DNA from 2 places in the Brevundimonas sp. ABV4_179 genome. Region 1 is predicted to be linked to the other one. Evidence: riboswitches for the same ligand, from Rfam matches in the RefSeq annotation. Region 1 holds a riboswitch; the other holds the start of a gene.
What was found. A riboswitch is a leader RNA that binds a small molecule or an ion and turns the genes downstream of it on or off. The one in region 1 is predicted to bind cobalamin.
Positions count from the first base shown of each region.

Region 2: it holds a riboswitch for cobalamin, as region 1 does, so the genes downstream of both, ACYX4P_RS09040 (DUF1852 domain-containing protein) here and ACYX4P_RS04370 (TonB-dependent receptor plug domain-containing protein) in region 1, are expected to answer to the same signal.

Region 1 covers NZ_CM149976.1:901,586-908,669, forward strand. The annotation lists gene lpdA (dihydrolipoyl dehydrogenase) at 1-1,051, shown strand, start outside; gene mutS (DNA mismatch repair protein MutS) at 1,112-3,808, opposite strand; cobalamin riboswitch at 3,885-4,071, shown strand; gene ACYX4P_RS04370 (TonB-dependent receptor plug domain-containing protein) at 4,222-6,051, shown strand; gene ACYX4P_RS04375 (aldo/keto reductase) at 6,035-6,895, opposite strand; gene maiA (maleylacetoacetate isomerase) at 7,051-7,084, opposite strand, start outside.
Region 2 covers NZ_CM149976.1:1,898,711-1,905,794, forward strand. The annotation lists gene acnD (Fe/S-dependent 2-methylisocitrate dehydratase AcnD) at 1-1,552, shown strand, start outside; gene prpF (2-methylaconitate cis-trans isomerase PrpF) at 1,552-2,760, shown strand; gene ACYX4P_RS09035 (short-chain fatty acyl-CoA regulator family protein) at 2,886-4,292, shown strand; cobalamin riboswitch at 4,364-4,579, shown strand; gene ACYX4P_RS09040 (DUF1852 domain-containing protein) at 4,686-5,672, shown strand; gene ACYX4P_RS09045 (methionine synthase) at 5,701-6,729, shown strand; gene ACYX4P_RS09050 (flavin reductase family protein) at 6,821-7,084, shown strand, end outside.

The DNA.
Region 1 (7,084 bases):
GATCGTCGGCAAGGGCAAGGTCGAGGTGACCGCCGCCGATGGCGCCGTCCAGACGCTGGACGCCAAGAACATCGTCATCGCCACCGGCTCCGAGCCGACCCCGCTGCCGGGCGTGGCGTTCGAAGACGGCAAGGTCATCGATTCCACCGGCGCCCTGTCGCTGCCGGCCGTGCCGAAAAAGCTGATCGTGGTCGGCGCGGGCATCATCGGCCTGGAGCTGGGCTCGGTCTGGCGCCGCCTGGGCGCCGAGGTCACGGTGGTCGAGTTCCTGGACCGGATCACGCCCGGCATGGACACCGAGGTCGCCACCGCCTTCCAGCGCACACTAACCAAACAGGGCATGGTCTTCAAACTGGGCGCCAAGGTCACGGCCGCCAAGGCGGGCAAGGACGGAGTTGAACTGACGGTCGAACCCTCGGCCGGCGGCGCCGCAGAAACGATCAAGGGCGATGTCGTTCTGGTCGCCATCGGCCGTCGTCCCTATACGGACGGCCTGGGTCTGGAGAGCGTGGGCGTGACGCCGGACAAGCGCGGCTTCATTGACCATGACCACTTCAAGGTGGCTGACGGCGTCTGGGTGATCGGCGACGTGACCCACGGTCCGATGCTGGCGCACAAGGCGGAAGAAGACGCCGTCGCCGTGATCGACACCATCGCCGGCAAATACGGCCACGTCGACTACGCCCTGGTGCCGAGCGTCGTCTACACCTTCCCCGAAGTGGCCTGGGTCGGTCAGACCGAGGACCAGTTGAAGGCCGCCGGCGTCGCCTACAAGAAGGGCAAGTTCCCCTTCGCCGCCAACAGCCGCGCCAAGATCAATCACGAGACCGACGGCTTCGTGAAGGTTCTGGCCGACGCCGCGACGGACAAGGTGCTGGGCGTCCACATCATGGGCCCGCAGGCCGGGGAGATGATCCACGAGGCGGCCATCACCATGAGCTTCGGCGGCGCGTCGGAAGACATCGCCCGCACCTGCCACGCCCACCCGACCCGTTCGGAAGCCGTCCGTCAGGCGGCCATGGATGTCGAAGGCTGGATGATGCAGGCCTGATCCGAAACGGATCGACACTCTAAGCAAGGCCCGGACGGCGACGTCCGGGCCTTCGTCACATCAGGCCAGACCCTTCAGCCGATAGAGCGCCTCCAGCGCCTCGCGCGGGGTCAGGTCGTCGGGATCGACGTCACGGAACGCCAGTTCCAGAGGCGAGGAGCCGCGCACCGGCTCCGGCTCGGCGACGGCGAACAGGGGCAGGTCGTCCAGACGGGCGGCGGCGGCCTTTTCGCCCTCCAGACGCTCAAGCACCGAACGGGCGCGGGTGACCACGGACGTCGGCACGCCCGCCAGCTTGGCCACCTGAACCCCGTAGGAACGGTCAGCGGCGCCGGGCGCCGCCTCGTGCAGGAAGACCAGGTCGCCATTCCACTCCTTGGCGACCATCGACAGGTTGCAGACATGGTCCAGCCGCGTCTCCAGCTGGGCCAACTCGTGATAGTGGGTGGCGAACAGGGTGCGGGCGCGGTTGGTTTCGTGCAGCGCCTCGGCGGTGGCCCAGGCGATGGCCAGACCGTCGTAGGTGGCGGTCCCGCGTCCGATCTCGTCCAGCACGACGAAGCTGCGGGGCGTGGCCTGGGTCAGGATGGCGGCGGTCTCGACCATCTCCATCATGAAGGTGGAGCGGCCGCGCGCCAGGTCATCGCCCGCGCCGACACGGCTGAACAGCCGGTCCACCACGCCTAGCCGCATCGACCGGGCCGGCACGAAGGCGCCCGCCTGGGCCAGGATCACCAGCAGCGCGTTCTGGCGCAGGAAGGTCGACTTACCGGCCATGTTCGGCCCGGTGACGATGGCCAGACGGGCGCAGTCGCCGCCTGATCCATCCAGACGGGCGTTGTTGGGGGTATAGGGATCGCCTTGCGCCTTCACCGCCGCCTCGACGACGGGGTGGCGCCCGGCCTCGACGCAGAAGATCAGGGTGTCGTCCACGACGGGGCGGGTCGCGCCCACCTCCTGCGCCCATTCGGCCAGGGCGGCGTGGGCGTCCAGTTCGGCCAGGGCCTCGGCCACCGCTTGCAACGGCTGGGCCAGACGGGCGATCTCGCGGCGCCAACTTTCGAAGATCTCGCCCTCGATGGCCAGGGCGCGGTGCCCGGCCTGACTGATCCTGGCGTCCAGTTCCGACAGTTCGACGGTGGTGAAGCGGACCTGAGCCGCCAGGGTCTGGCGGTGGATGAAGGGGCTGTCGGGACCGGCGCGCAGCAACCCTTCCGCCGCCTTGGCCGAGGTTTCCAGGAAATAGCCCAGGACGGCGTTGTGCTTGACCTTGAACGGCACGCCGGATTCGGCGACGGCGCGGGCCTCAAGGTCGGCGACCACGCGACGGCTGTCGTCTCGCAGGGTGCGGGCGGCGTCCAGCTCGGGGCGATAGTCGGGGCGGACGAAGCCGCCGTCGCGGGCCAGATGCGACGGCTCCTCCACCAGACCGTCGACCAGATCGGCCTTCAGCCGGGACAGATCCGCCGACAGGGTCAGCCGGTCCAGCGCCAGGGCGATGCGGCGCGGCTGGCCGGTCAGGGGATCGACCTGTCCGATAAACAGACCGGCGATGCCCTCCGCAATCGACAGGCCGACGCGCACGGCGGCCAGATCGCGCGGGCCGCCGCGTCCCAGCGCCAGACGCCCTACGGCGCGGGCCACGTCCGATGAGGTTTTCAGGCCGTCGCGCAGGTCGCGCCGCAGGTCGCGGCGCTCCAGCATCCATTCGACGGCGTCGAGCTGTTCGTTGATGGCCAGGGGATCGCGCAACGGCCGGGCGATCCGTTCCGCCAGCGCCCGCGCCCCGCCCGAGGTGACGGTGCGGTCAATGCAGGCCAGCAAGCTGCCTTCGCGCTCGCCGCGCTGGGTGCGGTCGATCTCCAGACTGGCCCGCGTCGCCGGGTCGATGGCCAGAAACCCGCTGTCGCCGAGACGGCGCGGCGGGGCCAGGGCGGGAACCTTGCCCGCCTGGGTCGTCTCCAGATAAGCAGCGATCAGACCCAGCGCCGAAACCTCGGCCTCCTCGAAGGCGCCGAATCCGTCCAGCGCCGCCACGCCGTACAGGCGTTCGACCCGCGCCCGGGCCGCTTGGGGTTCGGCGATGGCCGAGGCCAGGGCCTGGACCACCCCGCCCGAGCCGTTCAGGGCGTCGCACGTCGTCTCGTCGGAGTACATCCGGTCGGTGACCAGCACCTCGGACGGACGGAAGGCGGCCAGCGCCGCGCCCAGGTCCTCGATGGCGCAGGCGACGCTGTCGACCGCGCCGGACGACAGTTCGACCACGGCGACCGCAGCACGGCCTTTGCGCACCGCCACCGCCGCCAGACGGTTGGCGCCGCGCGCGTCCAACAGGCTGTCTTCGGTCAGGGTTCCCGGCGTGACCACACGGACCACGCCACGATGCACCACGGCCTTGCCGCCGCGCTTCTTGGCTTCGGCGGGGTCTTCCAGCTGTTCGCAGATGGCGACCTTGTGGCCCATGCGGATCAGTCGGGCGAGGTAGCCCTCCATGGCGTGGACCGGCACGCCCGCCATCGGAATGTCCTCGCCCTGGTGCTTGCCCCGCTTGGTCAGAGTGATGCCCAGAGCCGCCGCCGCCACCTCGGCGTCCTTGAAGAACAGCTCGTAGAAGTCGCCCATGCGGAAGAACAGGATGGCGTCCGTCTGCCCCGCCTTGGCTGTCAGATACTGGGCCATGAAGGGCGTCGCGCCCTCGATGGCGGCGGCGATTTCGGGAGGAGGCCCATTATCGGGGAATTTGGCGGGGGCGTTCATGTGGCCCTAGGGTGACGGATCGGAACCGACGCCTCAAGCCCGTTCCGCCAGCCTTGCACAGGCTTGTCCCCCCTGCGATAGGCCCCGTCAGGCGGTTTAGGGAACGTGGTCAGACGCCACGGCTGTTCCCGCAACTGTAGGCGGCGAGAGCGTCGTCCGTCCGGGGTCGGTGATCCCGGCGCCACTGGCCCCAGGGCTGGGAAGGCGAGGGCGATGTTTGATGAACCGCAAGCCAGGAGACCTGGCCGCCCAAAGTCGCTCGCCCCTGTCCGGGCACAGGCAGAGGCGCGGTCTCCATCCGTTGCAGCGACCCGATCTTGCGCCGTCCAGACCCTTCGCCGGTCTGGCGGGTCGGTTCGCTCATGACGGTCTCTCGCGCGCATTCGCGGGACCGGAAACGGGGATATCGCTCAATGAAGCGTTCCATTCTGCTCGCCTCGGCCGCGCTCTCGGTCGTCGCCATCGCCGCACCCGCCCTGGCCGACGACACGACCCAGGTCAGCGACGTCGTCGTCACCGCCACCCGCCTGCCCGCCATCGTCGCCGAGACGCCGGGCGCGCGCGTCATCGACAGCCAGACCATCCAAGAGCGCGGCGCCGTGTTCGCCACTGACATCCTGTCGGACGTGCCCGGCCTGTCGGTCTATCGCGCCAGCTTCGGCGGCGTCGCCTCGGTGCGGATGCGCGGCGCCAGCCAGGACAAGACCCTGGTGCTGGTGGATGGCGTAGCCGTCAACGACCCCTCGCAGCCGGCGGGCGGTTTCGACTTCTCGGGCTTCGACCTGGGCGACGTTTCGCGCATCGAGGTGCTCAGCGGCCCCCAGTCGTCGCTTTGGGGCTCGTCCGCGATCGGCGGCGTCATTTCCTTCACCACCAGTGAGTTGAACGGCGTGTCGGCCAATGCCGAAGCCGGTTCGTACGGCACGGCGCGCGGTCGTCTGGGCCTGGGCGTGGCCACTGAGAAGTTCGCCTATGGCGTCTCCGTCTCCAAGTTCCACAGCGACGGTTTCTCGGCGGCTGACAAGATCAACGGCAACACCGAGAAGGACGGCTTCGACAACACCACCGTCAGCGCCCGCGCCCGTTATGAGCTGAACGACCGCTTTGGCGTCGACGCCAGCTATCGTTACTCCGACACCGACGCCGATGTCGACGGTTTCGGCCCGGTCGATGCGCTGGATACGGCGGCGACCGTCAATCAGTCGGGTCTGGTTCGCCTGCGTGTCGCCGATGTCCTGGGCCTGGATCACAAGTTCACGGTCGCCGCCTCCGACATCGACCGCGTCGCCAAGAGCGCCTATCCGTCGGTCTATAGCGGCCAGCACCGCCTTTACCGCTGGCAGGCGGACAGCCGTGATCAGAACGCCCGTCTGGCCTACAGCTTCGGCGCCGAGCATGAGGAAACCCAGGCGGATCTGGACGGCAGGGTCAAGGCTGAACTGGACGTGGACTCGGTGTTCGGCGTGGCCCGTTTCAACGCCACGGATCGCCTGAGCGTCACGGCCGGCCTGCGCCACGACGAAACCGACAAGTATGGCGGCAAGACCACGGGGCGCATTTCGGCGGCCTATGATCTGGGCGCCGGCCTGACCTTCAGCGGCGCTTACGGCACCGGCTTCAAGACGCCGTCCGTCGCCCAGACGGTTTGCGATTTCTGCTTCGTCCTGCCGAGCACCAAGGTGGCCGAACTGGTTCCCGAAAAGGCGGAGAGCGGTGAATTGGCTCTGGGCTGGCGCTCGAACGACGGCCGTTTCGATGGTCGCCTGACGGCTTACCGTCTTGAGGTCGAGAACCAGATCGACGGCTACTACAATCCGGCCAGCTTTGAGTATTATTACGTCAACCTGATCCGCACCCGCACCGACGGCGTGGAGTTGGAAGGCCGGGTCGATCTGGGTCGCGGTTTCGATCTGACGGCCGCCTATGCCTGGACCGACGCCGAAAATGCGGTGACCAAGGCTCCGATCCTGCGCGTGGCGGAACACTCCGGGTCGGCGACCCTGGGCTGGACCGGACAACGCCTGTCGGGCGCGGTGACGGTGCGGGCGGAAGGCGAGATGCCGGATTCGGGCGGCATGCGTGACGGCTTCGTCATCACCAATCTGAACGGCGCCTATGCGCTGACGGACAATGTGACCCTGACGGCGCGCGTCGAGAACCTGTTCGACGAACACTATCAGCGTCTGCTGGGCTACGGCGAAGCCGGTCTGTCCGGCTATGTCGGCATCAGGCTGCGCTACTGATCCGGGCGCGGGCGTCGGCGGCGAAGGCCGCCGGCGCCGCAAGCGCCAGGGCTGACCAGTCCAGGTTGGGGCAGGGCGCGTGGGCGGCGGCCAGGATGGCGCGCAGTTCGGCGGCCGAGGCGACGCTGGCCACCACCTTGTCCACGCCTTTCAGCGACAGGGCGTAGGCCAGGGCGGCCTGCATGGGGTCGCAGCGTTGCTCGGCCAGACGTCGGCGCGTGCGCGACAGGGCCTGGGCGTGGCTGGCCAGCTCGGGCGGCAGGTCCTCGCCTCCTGCGAACAGCAGGCCGTCGGCGAAGACGGACGACAGATGCACGCTGGCGCCAGTGTCGGCGATGGCCTCCAACACGCCGTCCTGGGCCGCGCGCTGATCCAGCAGGCTGCACGGCACCTGGACGACGTCGGCCTCCAGGCGGCGCGCCAGAAGGGCGGGACCGTCCTCGATCGCGGCGCAGAAACCGATGCGGCGGAACAGGCCGCGATCCTTCAGATTGCGCGCGCGATCCCACAGGGCCCGGCCCTCGGCGCCGGCCAGATCGGCGGCGTTAGAGATCAGAAGGACGTCGCCGCGCGGCAGACCCATCCGCTCCAGCGAGCGGCGAGCGCGCGCCTCGACCCGATCGAGACCTTCGCTCAGGGCCACGGTGCGAACCGTGACCTGGAAGGGCGAGGGAAAGGGCCAGGCCTGGCCCAGCAGCCGTTCGCCGTCGCCATCGGGCCGGGTGGCGATCAGTTTGACGCCCGCATCCGCCCCGGTCTGCAGCAGGAACCGCATCGCATCCTCGCGCGCGCCGGACGGGGCGCTCATGAAAGCGCCCGGCGCGCGCTCGGGCGCGGTCACCACGGCCAAGGCCAGGCGATGGATGGGCGACGACGCCGAAGGTGTGGCGGGGGAATACGACACCCCCGCACTTTGACGCGCAATGCTTAAGGGACGCTGAGCGAGACCTTAAGCGAACCCTACTTATCCACCGCTGATATGCGTCGGCGCCGGTGTTTTCAGTCGGCGTCGGGCTGGCGATCCGGGTGGGCG
Region 2 (7,084 bases), 1.0 Mb from region 1:
CGAGCGCAATCTGGCCGGACCTTCCAATCCGCATCGTCGCCTGCCGACCTCGGCCCTGCAGGCGCGCGGCGTGGCGGTCGATCTGGACGGCGCCCTGGCCGAAGAGCGTGACGGCCTGATGCCTGACGGCGCGGTCATCATCGCCGCCATCACCAGCTGCACCAACACCTCCAACCCCCGAAACGTGGTCGCGGCGGGCCTGGTGGCCCGAAAGGCCAACGCCCTGGGTCTGGTCCGCAAGCCCTGGGTCAAGACCTCGTTCGCGCCGGGCTCCAAGGTAGCGCAGCTGTATCTGGAAGACGCAGGCCTGCTGCCGGAACTGGAGGCGCTGGGCTTCGGCATCGTCGGCTTCGCCTGCACCACCTGCAACGGCATGTCGGGCGCGCTCGATCCGGTGATCCAGAACGAGATCGTTGAGCGCGACCTCTATACGACCGCTGTCCTGTCCGGGAACCGCAACTTCGACGGTCGCATCCATCCTTACGCCAAACAGGCCTTCCTGGCCTCGCCGCCGCTGGTGGTGGCCTACGCCATCGCCGGGACGGTGCGGTTCGATATCGAGCAGGATGTCCTGGGTGTTGCGCCCGACGGTCGTGAGATCCGCCTGAAGGACCTGTGGCCCGCCGATGCCGAGATCGACGCCATCGTCGGCAGGCACGTCAAGCCCGAACAGTTCCGCAACGTCTATGAGCCGATGTTCGCCAAGCGCCTGCATGGCGGAGCGCCCGCCGCGCCGCTGTATGACTGGCGGCCCCAGTCGACCTATATCCGACGTCCGCCCTATTGGGACACCGAGGGACTGGGCGCCCTGGCGGCCAGCCCCCGCACGCTGAAGGGGATGCGGCCCCTGGCCATACTGCCGGACAACATCACCACCGATCACCTGTCGCCGTCGAACGCCATCCTGCCGACCTCGGCGGCGGGCGAGTATCTGACGGCGATGGGCGTGCCGGAAGAGGACTACAACTCCTACGCCACCCATCGCGGCGATCACCTGACGGCCATGCGCGCCACCTTCGCCAACCCGCAGCTGGTCAATGAGATGGCCGTGGTCGACGGGGCGGTGAAGAAGGGCTCTCTGGCGCGGCTGGAGCCGGATGGTCAGGTGGTGCGGATGTGGGAGGCGATCGAGACCTATCTGGGCCGTCGCCAGCCGCTGATCATCATCGCCGGGGCCGATTACGGCCAGGGCTCGTCGCGCGACTGGGCCGCCAAGGGCGTGCGTCTGGCGGGGGTAGAGGCCATCGTCGCCGAGGGTTTCGAGCGGATTCACCGCACCAATCTGATCGGCATGGGCGTGATGCCGCTGGAGTTCACGGGCGGCGTGACCCGGCTGGGGCTGAAGCTGGACGGCACGGAAACCTATGACGTCATCGGCCAGCCCGCGGCGGGCGCCGAACTGAGCCTGGTCGTTCACCGAGCTGACGGGACGCAGGAGACGGTGTCGGTCAAATGCCGCCTGGACACCGCCGAGGAGGTCTCGATCTATGAGGCGGGCGGTGTGCTGCAACGCTTCGCTCAGGACTTCCTGGAACAGGAGGCCGCCGCCTGATGTCGCACGGTCCGCAGATACGCATCCCCGCCACCTATATGCGCGGCGGCACGTCCAAGGGCGTCTTCTTCCGCTTGGAAGACTTGCCCGACGCGGCGCGCGCGCCCGGCCCAGCGCGGGACCGGCTGTTCCAGCGGGTGATCGGCAGTCCGGACGCCTATGGCAAACAGATCGACGGCATGGGCGGCGCGACCTCCAGCACGTCGAAATGCGTGATCCTGTCGCCCAGCGACCGACCCGACCATGATGTCGACTATCTGTATGGCCAGGTCTCCATCGACACGGATTTCGTCGACTGGTCGGGCAACTGCGGGAATCTGTCGACGGCGGCGGGGGCCTTCGCCATCCATGCGGGCTATGTCGATGCAGGAGCCGACGGCGTCCGCACCGTTCGCATCTGGCAGGCCAATATCGGCAAGACCATCATCGCCCATGTCCCGGTTTCGGGCGGCGCGGTGCAGGAGACCGGCGACTTTGAACTGGACGGCGTGACCTTCCCCGCCGCTGAGATCGTGCTGGAATTCCTGGACCCCGCCGATGAGGGCGAGGCCAGTGACGGTTCGGGGGGCGCCATGTTCCCGACCGGCAATCTGATCGACGAACTGGATGTGCCGGAGGATCTGGTCGCGGGCGGCAGGTTGAAGGCCACGCTGATCAACGCCGGCATCCCAACCATCTTCGTGGACGCCGCCGACATCGGCTATACCGGCACCGAGTTGCAGGAGGCGATCAACGGCGATGCGGCGGCCCTGAAACGGTTCGAGGCCCTGCGCGCCATTGGCGCGGTTCGGATGGGGCTGATCGCATCGGTCGATGAGGCTTCGCGACGTCAGCACACGCCCAAGATCGCCTTCGTCGCGCCTGCGCGCGATCATGTCGTCTCCAGCGGCAGGACGATCAAGGCTCAGGAAATCGACCTGTTGGTTCGCGCCCTGTCGATGGGCAAGCTGCACCACGCCATGATGGGCACCGCCTCGGTGGCCATCGCCGTCGCGGCCGCTGTGCCGGGGACGCTGGTCAATCGGGCTGCAGGCGGCGGCAAGCGAAGCGCCGTGCGGTTCGGACATCCCTCGGGCGCGTTGCAAGTCGGCGCAGAGGCGGTGGAGCGCAACGGCGACTGGACGGTGTCGAAGGCGGTGATGAGCCGCAGCGCTCGGCGATTGATGGCGGGCGACGTCTTCGTGCCGTCGGAGCCTTGGCCGGTCTGAGCGGCGGCAAGACGTCTTGACATCTTCGTGTTTGCAATATTTGCATCTGTCGGTCAGTCTTGAGCATTCCTGTTGTGGATGTTTGAGAAATCCTTTCCAACTTTATGCAAAAGTTGTAAAAGTCTATGAGCAAGACCTTCATGGGTGTTCGTCTGCGTCGGCTGCGCGAAGAGCGCAGCCTGACCCAGACCGCGGTGGCGCAGGCGCTGGGAATATCCAATAGCTATCTCAGTCAGATCGAGCAGAACCAGCGCCCGCTGACCGTGCCTCTGCTGCTCAAGCTCAACGCCGCTTTCGGCGTCGATGTTCAGTTGTTCTCGGAAGACGAGGAGGGGCGGCTGATCTCGGATGTGCGCGAAGCCCTGGGGGAGGGCGGAGCCGAACACATATCGACGGCTGAACTGCGCGAACTTGCGCTGAACATGCCTGCGGTTGGGCGGGCGCTGGTCGCGCTGCACCGCAAGTCGAGGCGAAGCGCCGACCGGGCCGAAGCCATGGCCTTGAGGCTGGGAGAGGAGTTCGCCGACGACACGCCCGCCCGTATGCCGTTCGAACAGGTGCGCGACTTCTTCTACTCGCGTCGCAATCATGTCGCCGAACTGGATGAGGCGGCCGAGCGTCTCTATGACGCCGCTGGTCTGGCGCCGCGTCAGGTCCGGCCGGGGCTGGCGGCCTGGCTGGCTCAAAGGCACGGCGTGCGCGTCGTCGTCGACGAGGGGGAGGAGGCGCAGCGTCGCTTCGACGCCGTCAATCGCACCCTTCATGTCTCGCCCTTCACCAAACAGGGGCAGCAGGCGTTCCAGATGGCGATGCAACTCGCCTATCTGGAGGCGGGCGCCGCCATCGAGACCCTGATCGACGGCGCGGGGTTCGACGACCGGGAGACGCGCGATCTTCTACGCATCGGCCTAGCCCAGTACTTCGCCGGCGCCGTCCTGTTGCCCTATCGTGATTTTCTTCAGCAGGCCGAAGCCTTCTCCTACGACATCGTGCGGCTTGGGCGACATTTCGGGGTGGGGTTCGAGACCGTCTGTCACCGGCTTTCCACGCTTCAGCGGCCGGGGGCGCTGGGCGTGCCCTTCTTTTTCGTCAGGGTCGATCGCGCAGGCAATATCTCCAAGCGCCAGTCGGCGACCGACTTTCACTTTTCCCGCGTGGGCGGTTCGTGCCCGCTCTGGAATGTTTACGAAGCCTTCGCCCAGCCCGGCCGCGTCCTGACCCAGATGGCGCAGATGCCCGACGGACGCACCTATCTGTGGATCGCACGAACCGTCGGCAGTCCCAGTCCGGCCTTTGGCGCGCCGGGCAAGAGTTTCGCCATCGGCCTGGGGTGCGACATCCGTCACGCATCGCGCCTGATCTATTCGCAAGGTCTGGACCTGTCAGACGTCGCCGCCGCCACGCCCATCGGCGCGGGCTGCAAGGTGTGCGAGCGCCCGGCCTGCCCGCAAAGGGCGTTTCCGCCCATAGGGCGCGCGCTGTTGATCGACCCGAACCGCAGCGCAGCGACCCCCTATCCCACGGCCGCCTGACGAGGTGGCGGTAGATCGTATAAGGACATAAAGATATCTTTATATCATTGTTGACTTCAGGCGTGGCTGTGGCAGTGTCCGCTTGTCGTGGTTCTTCGGGCGGTGTTCGAACTGTTCGGAGCTAAGAGGGAAGCCGGTGAGACTTCGGTCGAAGCCGGCGCTGCCCCCGCAACTGTAAGCGGCGAGCTGAGGGTCCATCGGATGTCACTGGGGGTTCGCCTCCGGGAAGGCCGGGCCGGAAGCCGTGACCCGCGAGCCAGGAGACCTGCCCCGACAGATATCGTCCTCCGGCGGGGTGTCGGTCAGGTCGCATGAACGCCGCGACGGAGGCTTCCGTGTGCGAGCGGTCGCGCGTTCCTGCCTGCTGTTCCGCCAGCATCAACGGCAGAGACCATGGCGAACAGCGCGTTCACATTCACCATCAAGCGCACCGCGCTCGACGAGAACTATGTTCCCGCCGACAACACGCGGATCACGACCAATTTCGCCAATCTGGCCCGGGGGGAAAGCCGACAGGAAAACCTGCGCAACACCCTGAGGATGATCGACAACCGCTTCAACTCCCTGGCGCATTGGGACAATCCGAGGGGGGATCGCTATGCGGTCGAACTGCAGATCGTCTCCGTCGAGATGAGCGTGGCGCCAGGCGAGGAGACGGACAGTTTCCCGCTGATCGAAATCCTTCAGACGACCATCGTGGACGGCCAGACCGGTCGGCGCATCGACGGGATCGTCGGCAACAACTTCTCCTCCTATGTGCGCGACTACGACTTCAGCGTGGTCCTGCCCGCGCATATGAAGGCCAATCCCGGCGCCTTCGCGCCTGCGGACTTCGGAGACCTGCACGGCAAGCTGTTCAAGCATTTCCTGAACTCGGCCGCCTATCGCGATAATTTCGGCAAGCCCCCCGTCATCTGCCTGAGCGTGTCGAGCAACAAGACCTACCACCGCACCGGCGGCGAGCACCCCGTGCTGGGCAGCGAATACGAGAACGACGAGTTTTCCCCGACCGATCAGTATTTCGCCAAGATGGGGATGAAGGTCCGCTACTTCATGCCCAAGGGCAGCGTCGCGCCCTTCGCCTTCTATCACATCGGCGACCTGACGGGCGACTACACCGATCTGGAACTGGTCAGCACCATCAGCACGATGGAGACCTTCCAGAAGATCTATCGGCCCGAGATCTACAACGCCAACTCCCCGGCGTCGGAACAGTATCGGCCCAGCCTGCAGTGCCAGGACTATTCGCTGACCCGCATCGTCTACGACCGCGAGGAGCGCAGCCGTCTGGCGGTCGAACAGGGCCGGTTCGTCGAAGAGCGTTTCATCAAGCCCTACCGGCAGGTTCTGGACCAATGGTCCGCCAGCTTCGCCGCCTGATCCGTCATTCCGTAAGAAGTCATCCGTCATGAAAACCCTGTTGCCCACATCCACCGCCGGAAGCCTGCCAAAGCCCGTCTGGCTGGCCGAGCCCGAGACCCTGTGGTCGCCCTGGAAGCTGGAAGGCGATGAGCTTGTCGAGGCCAAGCAGGACGCCCTGCGCCTGTCGCTGGACGATCAGCGCCGCGCCGGGATCGACATCGTCAGCGACGGCGAACAGACACGTCAGCACTTCGTCACGACCTTCATCGAGCATCTGGACGGGGTGGATTTCGAGGCCCGCAAGACCATGCGTATCCGCAATCGTTATGATGCGAGCGTGCCGGTGGTCGTCGGCGCCGTCAGCCGTCAGAAGCCGGTCTTCGTCGAGGACGCCAAATACCTGCGCCAGCAGACCGACCAGCCGATCAAATGGGCCTTGCCGGGGCCGATGACGATGATCGACACCTTGTACGACGACCACTACCAAAGCCGCGAGAAACTGGCCTGGGAGTTCGCTAAGATCCTCAACGAGGAAGCCAGAGAACTGGAGGCCGCCGGCGTCGACATCATCCAGTTCGACGAGCCCGCCTTCAACGTCTTTTTCGACGAGGTGAACGACTGGGGCGTCGCCACGCTGGAGAGGGCGGCCGAGGGGCTGAAATGCGAGACGGCCGTCCACATCTGCTACGGCTATGGCATCAAGGCCAACACCGACTGGAAGAAGACGCTGGGGTCGGAGTGGCGTCAGTACGAAGAGGCCTTCCCGAAGCTGCAGACCTCCAGCATCGACATCATCTCGCTTGAGGCCCAGAACTCGCGCGTGCCGATGGACCTGATCGAGCTGATCCGGGGCAAGAAGGTGATGGTCGGGGCCATCGACGTGGCGACCGACGTCATCGAGACGCCCGAACAGGTCGCGGACACCTTGAGGAAGGCGTTGCAATTCGTGGACGCCGACAAGCTGTATCCCGCCACCAACTGCGGCATGGCGCCCCTGTCTCGCCGGGTCGCCAATGGAAAGCTCGCGGCTTTGGGCGCGGGCGCTGCGATCGTTCGCCAGGAACTTTTGGTCTGAACCCTGACGATGGGGAGACGGAGTTGGCTCGCTGTGTCGTCGTGGAGCCATCCGACGCAACCCCCGTCCTGCGCCCGGAAGGCTTTTGATCATGCCGAACCTAGCCGCCATCACCGAGGAGGCCGATCTGCGCCGGCTTTTCGGTCTGTTTCCGACCGGCGTGACGGCATTGGGCGCCATGGAGGACGCCCGTCCCGTTGGCATGACGGCCAGCGCGTTCGTCGCTGTGTCGCTAAATCCGCCTCTCGTGTCGGTCTGCATCAAGCGTGGCTCGTGGACCTGGCGGCGGCTGCGCGCCCGTCCGCGCATCGGCATCTCGTTCCTTGGAGACAGCCATGCCGTCGCCGCGCGCCAA